3 regions of the Pseudomonas macauensis genome follow, and region 2 is predicted to be linked to each of the others. Evidence: riboswitches for the same ligand, from Rfam matches in the RefSeq annotation. Region 2 holds a riboswitch; each other region holds the start of a gene.

Region 1 (4,042 bases), 910 kb from region 2:
TTCGCCGGTGGTGGCCGCGCCCTTGATGAACTGCACCACGCCCACCTTCATGCCATGGCCCAGCGCGCGGGCGACCATGCCGAAGGCCGAACTGCTCTTGCCCTTGCCGTTGCCGCTGTGAACCAGGAACACACCGCGCTCACCCTGGGCCTGGGCGATCTTCTCGTCGACCACGGTCTTCTTGCGCTGCATGCGCGAACGGTGGCGTTCGTCCTTTTCCGGGGATTCGCTCATCGGTCTCTCTCCTCTCAAAGGGCCTGGTAGCGCACGCCGAAGAGTACGGCGCGGCCGGGCTGCTCATAGCCCAGGGTGGTCTGGTAGTCGGCGTCGAACAGATTGCTCAGGCGCGCCTGCAGGCGCCACTCCGGGCTCAACGCGTATTCGCCGCGCAGGTCCAGGGTGGCGAAGCCGCCCAGGCGATTGCGGTTGCCCAAGTCGTCATAGCGGCGACCCTCGGCGTGCAGGCTGGCGCCCAGGCTCAGCGCGTCGAAGCGCCGGTCGAGGTCCAGGTTGAACAGTTGCCGGGCGCGGCGCGGCAGGTCGTTGCCACGGCTGCCGCTGGCGCGGCTTTCCGGGTCGAGCAGGCTGGCGTTGGCGTTCCACACCCAGTCCCACCACTGGCTGCCCAGTTGCAGTTCGATGCCGCGGATGCGCGCCTGGTCGATATTGTCCGGTGCCCGCAATGCCGAGTCGTAGGCGATCAGGTCGTCGACCACCGTGCGGTACAGGTTCGCCGCCCAGTGCCCCCACTCGTGGCGGCCGTCCACGCCGAGCTCCACGCTGCGCGAGGTTTCCGCGTCCAGGTCGGGGTTGCCGTAGCCGGGGTAATAGAGTTCGTTGAAGGTCGGCGCCTTGAAGGCCGTGCCGTAGCTGGCGAAGGCCCGCACGGCGTCGGTCAGCGCGTAGCCCCAGGCGAGGTTGCCGGTGTTGCGGCTTCCGAACTGCTGGTTGTCGTCATGGCGCAGGCTCAGCTGCCAGTCATGACGCCCCAAGCGGCCCAGGTACTGGGCGAAGGTGCCGCGATTATCGCGGGAGGTCACCGCATAGTCGGTGGAGCTGCTCAGCTCGTCCTGCTGCCAGTCGTAGCCCAGGGTCAGGGTATGGCCGGGCGCGAGTTCCAGGTCGTTCTGCCAGGACGCGGTATCACGGCGGCTGTCGAAGCGCGAGTAGAAGGCGCCGTCCTGGTAGGCATCGGACTTGTCCTCGCTGCGCCCAGCGGACAGGCTCACCTGCCAGGGCTCCAGCGGGGCGAAGCGCGCGCGGCCGCCGATGACCCGCTGCACACCATCGTTGTAGGCATCGAAGCCCTGGGTGCGACGGCTGTTCACCGTGTCGAAGTCGTTGTGCGAGTCGGTCTGCAGCAGGCTGCCGTCCAGTTCCAGGCCGCTGTCGAAACGGTAGCCCGCACGCAGCGAACCTGAGAGGTTGCGGTAACCGTCACTGTCCGGCTCATGGCCGCTGGCGCCGTTGGCCTTGGCGTCGATGCCGGCGGTATCCAGGCTGGACACGCCCAGGGCGAACCAGCCGCGCCCGTTGCCGGCCGAGACCCCGGCACTGCCTTCATAGGTGCTCTGGCTGCCCGCGCCGGCGTAGGCCCAAGGCTTGAAACCCTGGTCCACGGCCTGGCGGGTGAATATCTGGATCACCCCGCCGATGGCTTCGGAGCCATACAGGCTGGAGCGCGGCCCGCGCACCACCTCGATGCGTTCGACCAGTTCCACCGGCAGGTCCTGGAGCGATGCACCGCCAGAGGACACCGAACCGGCCTTGATGCCATCGATCAGCACCAGCACATGGTCGGATTCGCTGCCGCGCAGATAGAGGTTGGTGGCCTTGCCGGGCCCGCCGTTGCTGCTCAGGGAAATCCCCGGCAGGCGCCGCAGCAGATCCGGCACCGACTGCGCCTGGGCGCGTTCGATGTCCACGCGGTCCAGCACGCTGACCGAGGCGAGGCTCTGCCCGGCGCGTTGCTCGGTGCGCGTGGCGGTCACCAGTTGATCGTCGAGCGCCAGCGGCGCTTCGTCGGCCGCCTGGCCCAAACAGGAGAAGCCGCTCAGCGCCAGGGCTGTCGGCCAATAGAGAAAATGTTTCACGTGAACTCACTCCGCCGCTCTCACCCGCGCGGCTCTGACCCGAAAAGGCAGGCGGAGGACGGGAACGCCCCGGCAGCAGGCCGGAGCGATCGGCAGCGCCTCCCGCGATGCCATGGCTTGCAGCAGGCCGGTCTCCGGGCTTGCGAGTGGAGTCGTGACTGGCTCCTGAAACCGCGCCTTCCCATGCCAAGGGCACAGTGGCGAAATGCGGCTCGATGCTCGCTTACCGTTGCGGGGGCAGCGCCGGACTGGTCGGACCCTGGGGTCTGAATTCACCGGCTTCCCTGTTTCACCCCCGACTTGCGCCGGGGGCACCTGAAGCAGGCGCGCAGCTTAGAGGCTCGCGGCCTGGGGCGTCAATTGAACAAGCTGTCGCGGCCAGTGCCGACGCCCGCGCCAGAGCGGCTCAATCGATAAACACAAGTCAAGTGGAGGCATGGCAGAACTTCGCTAGAATGCGATGCATGACGACGACCGCACGGCCCGGCCAACTCCAGCTCGATCCCCACTCCAGCCCCCCACTGATGCACGTCAGCGGCGACTGGACTCTGGCGCATTTCAGCGCCCTGGAATCCCAGGTCGCCGGCGTGCGCCACGGCGGCCAGCCCGCCGCGCTGGATTTCAGCGACCTGGGCGCGCTCGATACCGCCGGCGCGGCGCTGCTCGCCGAGCTCATCGGCGGCACGCGCATGGACCAGCTCGAACAGATCACCCGCAACCTGCCCGCCGAGCGCCAGGCCCTGCTGCGCACCGTGGGCAGCGCCATCACCCAGTGCCGCCTGGACGAACGCAAGCCACCGCCCGGCAACGCCGTCGTCGACGTACTCGAACGCATCGGCATCGCCACCCTGACCTTCCGCGGTCATGTGATCGGCGGGCTGGGCTTCATCGGCCTGCCCCTGCAGACCCTGGCGCGAACCCTGCTGCGCCCGCGCCGCTGGCGCCTCACCTCGCTCACCGCGCACATGGAGCAGACGGGCCTGGACGCTGTACCCATCGTTGCCCTGCTCACCTTCATGGTCGGCGCGGTGGTGGCCTTCCTCGGCGCCACGGTGCTGAAGAAATTCGGCGCGGCGATCTACACCGTCGACCTGGTCGGCTTCGCCTTCCTCCGCGAATTCGGCGTGCTGCTCACCGCCATCCTCCTGGCCGGCCGCACGGCCAGCGCCTTCACCGCGCAGATCGGTTCGATGAAGGCCAACCAGGAGATCGACGCCATCCAGGCCCTGGGCATGGACCCGGTGGAGCTGCTGGTGCTGCCCCGGGTGCTCGCCCTGCTGCTGGTCCTGCCGATGCTGACCTTCCTGGCGATGATGTCCGGCATCTTCGGCGGCGGCGTGGTCTGCGCCCTGAGCCTGGACATCTCGCCACGCATGTTCCTCTACATGCTGCAGAACGACATCGCCGTGCAGCATTTCCTGGTGGGCATCGTCAAAGCCCCGGTGTTTGCCTTCATCATTGCCGTGATCGGCTGCCTGGAAGGCTTCCGCGTCAGCGGCAGCGCGCAGTCGGTGGGCGAGCACACCACCTCCGCCGTGGTCCAGTCGATCTTCGTGGTGATCTTGCTGGATGCGGTGTTCGCGCTGTTCTTCATGGAGATGGGCTGGTGAGCGAACCGATCATCATGGTCCGCGATCTGGCCAACCGCTTCGACAGCCACGCCGTGCACGAGCACCTGGACCTCGACGTGATGAAGGGCGAGATCCTCGGCGTGGTCGGCGGCTCCGGCACCGGCAAGTCCGTGCTGCTGCGCAGCATCATCGGCCTGCGCCAGCCCAGCGAAGGCAGCGTCCACGTATTCGGCCAGAACCTGCCGGCGCTGCCACCGTCACAGCGATCGAAGCTGGAGCGGCGCTTCGGCGTGCTGTTCCAGAACGGCGCGCTGTTTTCCTCGCTGACCGTCAGCGAGAACATCTGCCTGCCGCTGATCGAGCACGCCGGGCTGTCCC
Region 2 (4,042 bases):
TGGCCGAAGCCGGCCACGCCATCGGCGCGACGGAACAGGTCATAGCGGCCGTCGGCGACGGCCAGCAGGGTGTAGGGCGCGACGTGGGCGGCGGCGCAGGAACGTGGGCAACCGCACAGGTGCACGCCGGCCGGAGGCGCGTGGCGCAAACGCTCGGCCAGGCGCAGGGCATCGGCCTTGGTGTCGGCCAGTCCGCGCGCGCAGCCGCTGGAACCGCTGCAGGCGACGATGCGCGACAGCGGCTGTGCGGCTTCGGTCATCAGCCCGAGGTTCGCCAGCGCAGCGAGCACGACGGCAGCGTCGGACTGGGCCACATCGGGGAGGATCAGACTTTGCCAGGGCGTCAGACGCAGTTGTCCGCCACTGAAGCGCTCGGCGAGATCGGCCAGGCCGAGCAGCAGGGTGCTGTCGAGCCGTCCGAGGACGAATCCTGCGCCGACCATGGCGCGGTCCGGCTGGCGCTGCGGATGAATCCCGAGGTGCGCGAAGGCTGTCGGCGCAGGACGACGCCAGTTATCCACAACCGGGCCGAGTTGCAGGGCGAAGGGCAGGCGTTGCTGCAGGTGCTCCAGCAGCGTCTTGTCGCCGAGCGTTTCGCGCAGATGGCGCATGCGCGTCTGGCCATCGCCGGCGAGATCGAGGAACAGGTGCAACAGGGTTTCCACCAGCAGTGGCACCTGCTCGGCGGTGACAGCGGCGAGGGCGGGGCGATCCGTCTCGTTTCGTGGTGGGCAACCGGCCAGGCCGAAGGCGAACAGCGGCGCCGCAGCGTCGGAAATCGCCGACAGCCAGATATCGTTGGGATGCTCCAGCATTGCCAGCGCTTCGCCGCCGTCCAGCTGGATGCCGAACTTGGGTGACAGGCTGTGGAAGCGCGGGGTGTCTTCCAGCAGATCGAGCAACTGGTGAGCCAGTCGCCTGGCGTCGAATGCCATGTCCAAGCCGAGGGCCGGGCTGACCAGCAGGTTGCGCACGTCGTCGGCCGCCAGCTCGCGCGGGCCGAGGCCAGCGGCCAGCAGCTCGCGGCTCAGCGTGTTCTCGATACCGGCGTGTATGCCACGGATCTGCAGGTTGGCGCGGTTGGTCGCTTCCAGCATGCCGTCGGCATGGCGCTTGGCTGCCTGGGCGATGGCGCGCGCGGCGCGGGCATCGAGTTGTCCACAGGGCAGCTTGATGCGGCAGATGCCGCCATCGCGGGAGGGCACGATGCGCAGCAGGCCGGGGCAGGCTGACGGACGGACGGGCAGAACGGAGGATTCGTGCACTGAGGTCACCAGGGCTGGGTCGCGGTGACCTGCGAATCCCCCACTGGGGACTTCACGACACCGATACACCCCGCTCGATGTCCGCACGCGCGACTGGTCTCGTCGGCAGGTCTCCTGGCTGACAGGTCGTCATCCTGCGCGGCCTTCCCGGTTACCCAGTGGCCTGATCGACTGCATGAAAAAGATCATCATGCGGTCGGATTGCGCGGACTCGCTGCTTACAGTTGCGGGGGCAGCCACGGTTCAACCGTGTTCCCTCTTCGGCTCTCGGATGCATCGCCTTCAAACAGCGAAGCGTCCTACGAGCACCGACGATGCGGGTATTATGCCTGCTTTGCCCGAGGGCGGGACAAGCCTGCCCGTCGGATCGATCGCCGCACCCCTTCAGAGGAATTCCCATGACGCCTTGGCTGACCATCGTCGGCATCGGCGAGGACGGTTACGCCGGCCTCGGCAAGGCCGCGCGCCGTGCGCTGCTCGGCGCCAGCGAGGTGATCGGCGCGCCGCGCCAGCTGGAGCTGCTGCCGCACTGCCTGCGGGCCAATCGCCAGGCCTGGCCGAGCCCGTTCAGCCTGGAGCCGGTGCTGCGCCGGCGTGGCCAGCCGACCTGCGTGCTGGCCAGCGGCGACCCGATGTGGTTCGGGGTTGGCGCGAGTCTCGCCCGTCAGATTCCGGCTGAGGAGGTGCTTGTGCTTTCCGCGCCGTCCTCCGCTTCGCTGGCCGCCGCGCGGCTGGGCTGGGCGCTACAGGAGTGCACCTTGCTGTCCCTGGTGGCTCGCCCCTTGGCGGCGCTCAATGCGCAGATTCATGATGGTGCGAAGCTGCTGGTCCTCAGTAACGACGGCAACAGCCCGGCCGCCATTGCCGCGCTGCTGCGCGAACGCGGTTTCGGCCCGAGCCGGATCAGTGTGCTGGAACACCTGGGTGGCGAATCCGAGCGGCGTATCGATGGCCTGGCCAGCGATTGGTCGCTGAACAGCAGCGCCGCCCTGAACCTGGTGGCGGTGGAATGCGTGGCTGGCGCCGATGCCGTTCGCCTGCCGCTGACCACCGGCCTGCCGGATGACGCCTTCCGCCACGACGGCCAACTGACCAAGCGCGACGTGCGCGCCGTGACCCTGGCGCGCCTGGCGCCCAGGCCGGGCGAGCTGCTCTGGGACGTCGGCGCCGGCTGCGGCTCCATCGGTATCGAATGGATGCGCGCCCATCCGAGTTGCCGCGCCCTGGCCATCGAGGCGAACGATGGGCGCCAGGAGCACATCCGCTTCAACCGCGACGCCCTCGGCGTGCCGGCGTTGCAGCTGGTCTGCGGCGCGGCGCCGGAGGCGCTGCAAGGGCTGGAACGCCCCGACGCGATCTTCATCGGCGGCGGCGTGACCGTGCCGGGCGTCCTCGAACATTGCTGGGAGCAGCTAAAGCCGGGCGGCCGTCTGGTCGCCAACGCCGTCACCCTGCAAAGCGAGGCGCTGTTGGTGAGCTGGCGCGAGCGCATCGGTGGCGAACTGACTCGTCTTGCCGTGGCCCAGGCCCTTCCGCTGGGTGGTTTCGATACCTGGCGCGCGGCATTGCCGATTACCCTGTTGGAAGTCTGGAAACCGCTGGCCGACTGAACCATGCGTGACGAAACCCCCGAGGAACCCCGCCCACTACGCAGCGGCTACACCACCGGCAGCTGCGCCACCGCCACCAGCCTTGCTGCGGCGCGCCTGCTGCTGACCGGCGAAGCCAGCGACGCGGCGCAGATCGCCTTGCCCAAGGAACGTCTCGCCACCCTGCGCCTGGAGTTCTGCCGGTTGACTGCCGAGGGGGCGGAGGCGGGCACCCTGAAGGATGCTGGAGACGACCCTGATGTCACCCACGGCGCGCTGGTCTTCGCCCGCGTTGCTCTGAGCGCCGAAGCGGGAGTGCGCTTCCATGCCGGAGAAGGCGTCGGCACGGTGACCAAACCCGGCCTGGTGCTGGCGGTGGGCGAACCGGCGATCAACCCGGTGCCGCGTCAGATGATGCACGACAACCTCGCGGCCCTGGCCGCCGAATGTGGCTACACGGGCGGCTTCGAGGTCACCCTCGGCGTCGAGGGCGGCGCCGAGCTGGCGCTGAAGACCATGAACCCGCGCCTGGGCATTCTCGGCGGGCTGTCCATCCTCGGTACCACCGGGATCGTCCGGCCGTTTTCCTGCTCGGCCTACATTGCCTCGATCCAGCAGGGTATCGACGTCGCCCGCGCCAACGGCTTCCGCCATCTCGCCGCCTGTACCGGCAACGCCAGCGAGGACGCCATGCGCCGCCGCTATGGTTTCGACGACACCGCGCTGATCGAGATGGGCGACTTCGCCGGCGCCGCCCTCAAGCACCTGCGCAAGGCGCCGGTGGAGCGCTTCAGCGTCTGCGGCGGCTTCGGCAAGATCAGCAAGCTCGCGGCCGGCCACATGGACCTGCACAGCCGACACTCCAGCATCGACCTGCCACAGCTGGCGGAGTGGGCGGCGGAGATTGGCGCGTCGGCGGACCTGCAACAGCGCATGCGCGAGGCCAACACCAGCCAGCAGGCGCTGGCGCTGTGCCGCGAAGAAGGAATTGCCCTGGGGGACGCCGTTTGCGCCCGCGCACTGGCGTTCGCACGGCGTATCGTGCCGGCCGAAGTACGGCTGGAAGTCTTCGCCATCGACCGCCAGGGCAACCTGGTCGGCGAGTCCCTGGAGGCTCGATGAAGCGTGTCCTGCTGCTGGGTGGCATCGGCGAGGCGCTGGCCGTTGCGCGTCGGCTGGGACCGCGAC
Region 3 (4,042 bases), 130 kb from region 2:
CGACATGGACGGTACCCTGACCCTGGCGGTGCACGACTTCCCGGCGATCAAGCGGACCCTGGGCATTCCCCAGGAGCACGACATCCTCTCCCATCTCGCGGCACTGCCAGAGGACGAGGCGGCGGCCAAGCATGCCTGGCTGCTGGAGCACGAGCGCGAGCTGGCGGTGGCCTCCACCGCAGCGCCCGGTGCGGTGGCGCTGGTACGGGCGCTGCATGGCGCGGGCTATCGCCTGGGTATCCTGACCCGCAATGCCCATGAGCTGGCGCTGATCACTCTGGAGGCCATCGGCATTGGCGATTGCTTCGCCGCCGAGGATGTTCTCGGCCGTGGCGAGGCTGATCCGAAGCCCAGCCCGGACGGCTTGCTGCGTTTGGCGTCGCGTTGGGATGTGGCGCCGCAGCGGATGCTGATGGTCGGCGACTATCGCTTCGATCTCGACTGCGCCCGCGCGGCTGGTGCGTGCAGTGCGCTGGTGAACCTGCCGGATCATCTGCCGGAAAATCCCTGGCCGGAGCTGACCGACTGGCATGCGCGTGATTGCGCGGAGTTGGGGCGGATGGCGGGGGTGTTGGGCTAGGCCCTCAGACGGGTGAACAGGGATATTCAGTGCTTTGGCGCAGAAACACCCAAATCCCACAACGGCGGATAACGCCAGAGGCGTTATTCGCCCTACGAACTGCTCCTTGCCCGGGCTTTGGCGCCGACGGCGTACAACCGCGAACGGTTGTACGCCCTACGGTCGGGGCAGGCCCTTACAACTCCGGCGTCCAGGTCACCGCCAGCAGCGCGGTGCGGCCCGGTTCGCGGTAGGGGCGGGCTTCGCCCATGAAGTCCATCGGGCTGGTCGGGCGCAGGTAGTCGCCCAGGGCGTAGTTGCGGTCCAGGGCGTTATCCAGCTTCAGGTCGAAGCGAATCTCATCGCTGGCCAGCCAGCTGGTGCGCAGGTCGAGCACGCCGTAGCCGGCGAGTTCGCGGGTATTGGCGGCGTCGTCATAACGCTGGCTGACCGCGCGCCAGGAGCCGCCGACGCCGTAGGCGCCGAACTGGCGGTCGAGGTCCAGGCTCAGGGTGCGGCGCGCGCGCGTGGGCAGGGTGTGGCCGGTGTCGCGGTCGCGTGGGTCTATCAGGCTCAGGCCGAGGTTCGCCTGCCAGCCCAGCACCTCGCGGGCGACGCTGGCCTCGAAGCCATTGATGCGCGCCTTGGCGATGTTCTCTGGCTGGTTGCTGGTGCTGTCCCAGGCGATCAGGTCGTCGACGTCGGTGCGGTACAGCGAGGCCTCCAGATGGGTGCCGGAAAAATCGCCGCGCCATTGCAGCTCGTAGGTCTTCGAGGTCTCGGGCTTGAGGTTGGGGTTACCGGCGCCGGGGTAGTAGAGGTCGCTGAAGGTCGGCGCGCGGAAGCCTTCGCCGTAGCTGGCGATCCAGCTCTGGTTGTCGCCCACCGGCAGGCTGAAGGCGGCGTTCCAGCTGTTCTGGGTGCCGTAGACCTGGTTGTCGTCGTGGCGCAGGCCCAGTTCGGTGCCGAAATGTTCGCCCTTGAAGCTGTGCTGGGCGAAGAAGGCGTGGTTCTCGCGCTGGTCCTGGGCGAACTCGGTGCTGCCTTCGACCCGGTCTTCGTACCAGTCGGCACCCAGGGCGAGCTGGTTGGCGGCGTCCAGTTGCAGGCGGTTGATCCAGCCGGCCGAGTGGCGGGTGGTTTCCAGGGTGCCGTTGTTCCAGCTGTCGGCGGCGCCCACGGCCTTGTTGCGGTCGAAGCTGCGGCCCAGTTCCAGGCGGCTGTTCCAGATGTCAGTGAGCTGTCCTTCGAGGTAGCCGCTGTAGCTGCTGACGCGGAATTCGTCGCGCGGCAGGCCCGGCTCGAAGTTGTAGGCGTCGTCGTATTCGTTCTTGCCGCGCTGGTCGTTGAGGTTCAGGCCGGCCTTCCAGTCCTCGTTGAAGCGGTGGTCGAGGTTCAGGTGCACGGCCTTGTTGCGCTGGGCGTCGTCGTCGCTGTCGGCGCCGACGTTGTCGCTGGTGCGGTCCCAGCCATCGCTCTCGTCTAGGCTGCCGCCCAGGTTGAAGGTGGTGCGCTCGTCGCCGCCGGAGAGATTCACGCTGCGTTCGAAGGTGCCGTGGCTGCCGGCCGCCAGGCGCACTTCCGGGTGCAGCCCGGCCTCGCCACGGCGAGTGAAGATCTGGATCACCCCGCCGATGGCGTCGGCGCCGTACAGCGACGAGCGCGGACCGCGGGTCACTTCCACGCGTTCGATGTTGTCGATGCTCAGGTAGTCCAGGCGGGCGATGCCGGTGCTGGCCGAGGCAACGCGCTGGCCGTCGACCAGGACCAGCGTCTGCGCGGTGCTGGTGCCGCGAACGGAGTAGGAGACCACCCCGCCGGAGCTGCCCATCTGCACACCGGGCACGCGCTTGAGCAGTTCGGGCACGCTGCGTACCTGCAGGCGTTCGATGTCCTTGCGGGTGAATACGCTGTTGGCGGCGGTGGCCTGGGCGCGCGGCTGGACGTGGCGGCCCGAGGTGATCACCAGGGCGGGCATGGCGTAGACGTCGCCGGTCGGAACGGTGGTTTCGGCGAAGGCCAGGCCGGGCAGCAGGCCGGTGGCCAGGGCGAGTCGGGTCAGTTTCATGGATCGTCCTCAAAAGCGGTCGGATGACTTTCGAGGAGGGCGTGGCAAGGGCGGCGGGCCGCACTTGACGGTGCGGCCCTCCGCAACACCTGTCGGGGCGTACGAGGGCGGTCTCCGGGCTGCCGACACTCACGTCTGCGGCCTTCCCATGCGGATGCACAGTGGCGGTTCGCAGCGCTGCAGGCCGGGGCCTGCGGTCGGTTACCGTTGCGGGGGCAGCGCAGGTCTTTCACCTGCTTCCCGTTACCTCGAACGAAAACGGGCGCACCTTAGTGGGTGCGCCCGTCACTGGCAATACTCCGGGAGAGGCATGCGCTCAGCGGTTGCCGAGCGCCTCCAGGCGAGCGCTCACCGAGCGTTCGATGCCGGCAGCGTCAAGACCGCACTCGGCGAGCATCTGTGCGGGCTTGGCGTGCTCGACGTAGTAGTCCGGCAGGCCCAGGTGCAGGATCGGCTGCAGGATGTTCTCGCGGGCGAGGAATTCGCTGACGGCGGCACCGGCGCCACCCATCACGGCGTTTTCCTCGAGGGTCACCAGCAGGTCGTGGCTGGCGGCCAGCTGGCGTACCAGTTCCTCGTCCAGCGGCTTGACGAAGCGCATGTCGGCGACGGTGGCGTCGAACTGCTCGGCGACTTTCAGCGCCTCGGCCAGTTGCACGCCGAACACCAGGAAGGCGACCTTGCCGGCCTTGCCTTCGCGGCGCACCACGCCCTTGCCGATCTCGACCGGTTCCAGCGCCGCCTCGATGAGGGCGTTGGGGCCGGTGCCGCGCGGGTAGCGCACCGCCGCCGGGCCTTCGAAGTGATGGCCGGTGGTGAGCAGCTTGCGCAGTTCGTTCTCGTCGCTGGGGGTCATCACCAGCATGCCGGGGATGCAGCGCAGGTAGGAAAGGTCGAAGCTGCCGGCATGGGTCGGGCCGTCTTCGCCCACAAGACCGGCGCGGTCGATGGCGAACAGCACGTCGAGGTTCTGCACCGCGACGTCGTGGATCAGCTGGTCGTAGCCGCGCTGCAGGAAGGTGGAGTAGATCGCCACCACGGGCTTGGCGCCGTCGCAGGCCATGCCGGCCGCCAGGGTCACGGCGTGCTGCTCGGCGATGGCGACGTCGAAGTAGCGGTCCGGGAATTTATCCGCGAAGGCCACCAGGTCCGAGCCTTCCTTCATCGCCGGGGTGATGCCGACCAGGCGCGGGTCCTGGGCGGCCATGTCGCACAGCCACTGGCCGAACACGCTGGAGTACTTGGGACCGGATGGCTTCTTCGGCTCCGCCGGGGCCTTGATCGGCTCCAGCTTGGTAATGGCGTGGTAGCCGATGGGGTCGATCTCGGCCGGGCCGAAGCCCTTGCCCTTCTTGGTCACCACGTGGAGGAACTGCGGGCCGTCCAGGTCGCGCATGTTGCGCAGGGTGGCGATC

Evidence for each region. A riboswitch is a leader RNA that binds a small molecule or an ion and turns the genes downstream of it on or off. The one in region 2 is predicted to bind cobalamin.
Region 1: another riboswitch for cobalamin. It lies ahead of btuB (TonB-dependent vitamin B12 receptor); the one in region 2 lies ahead of cobG (precorrin-3B synthase).
Region 3: another riboswitch for cobalamin. It lies ahead of SD196_RS03890 (TonB-dependent receptor domain-containing protein); the one in region 2 lies ahead of cobG (precorrin-3B synthase).

What each region holds. Positions count from the first base shown of each region.
Region 1 covers NZ_CP138377.1:1,592,914-1,596,955, reverse strand. The annotation lists gene cobO (cob(I)yrinic acid a,c-diamide adenosyltransferase) at 1-234, opposite strand, end outside; gene btuB (TonB-dependent vitamin B12 receptor) at 249-2,063, opposite strand; cobalamin riboswitch at 2,201-2,427, opposite strand; gene SD196_RS07580 (ABC transporter permease) at 2,558-3,703, shown strand; gene SD196_RS07575 (ABC transporter ATP-binding protein) at 3,718-4,042, shown strand, end outside.
Region 2 covers NZ_CP138377.1:684,280-688,321, forward strand. The annotation lists gene cobG (precorrin-3B synthase) at 1-1,265, opposite strand, end outside; cobalamin riboswitch at 1,352-1,593, opposite strand; gene cbiE (precorrin-6y C5,15-methyltransferase (decarboxylating) subunit CbiE) at 1,664-2,875, shown strand; gene SD196_RS03240 (cobalt-precorrin-5B (C(1))-methyltransferase) at 2,879-3,976, shown strand; gene SD196_RS03245 (cobalt-precorrin-6A reductase) at 3,973-4,042, shown strand, end outside.
Region 3 covers NZ_CP138377.1:816,211-820,252, forward strand. The annotation lists gene SD196_RS03885 (HAD family hydrolase) at 1-580, shown strand, start outside; gene SD196_RS03890 (TonB-dependent receptor domain-containing protein) at 756-2,627, opposite strand; cobalamin riboswitch at 2,715-2,915, opposite strand; gene dxs (1-deoxy-D-xylulose-5-phosphate synthase) at 2,944-4,042, opposite strand, start outside.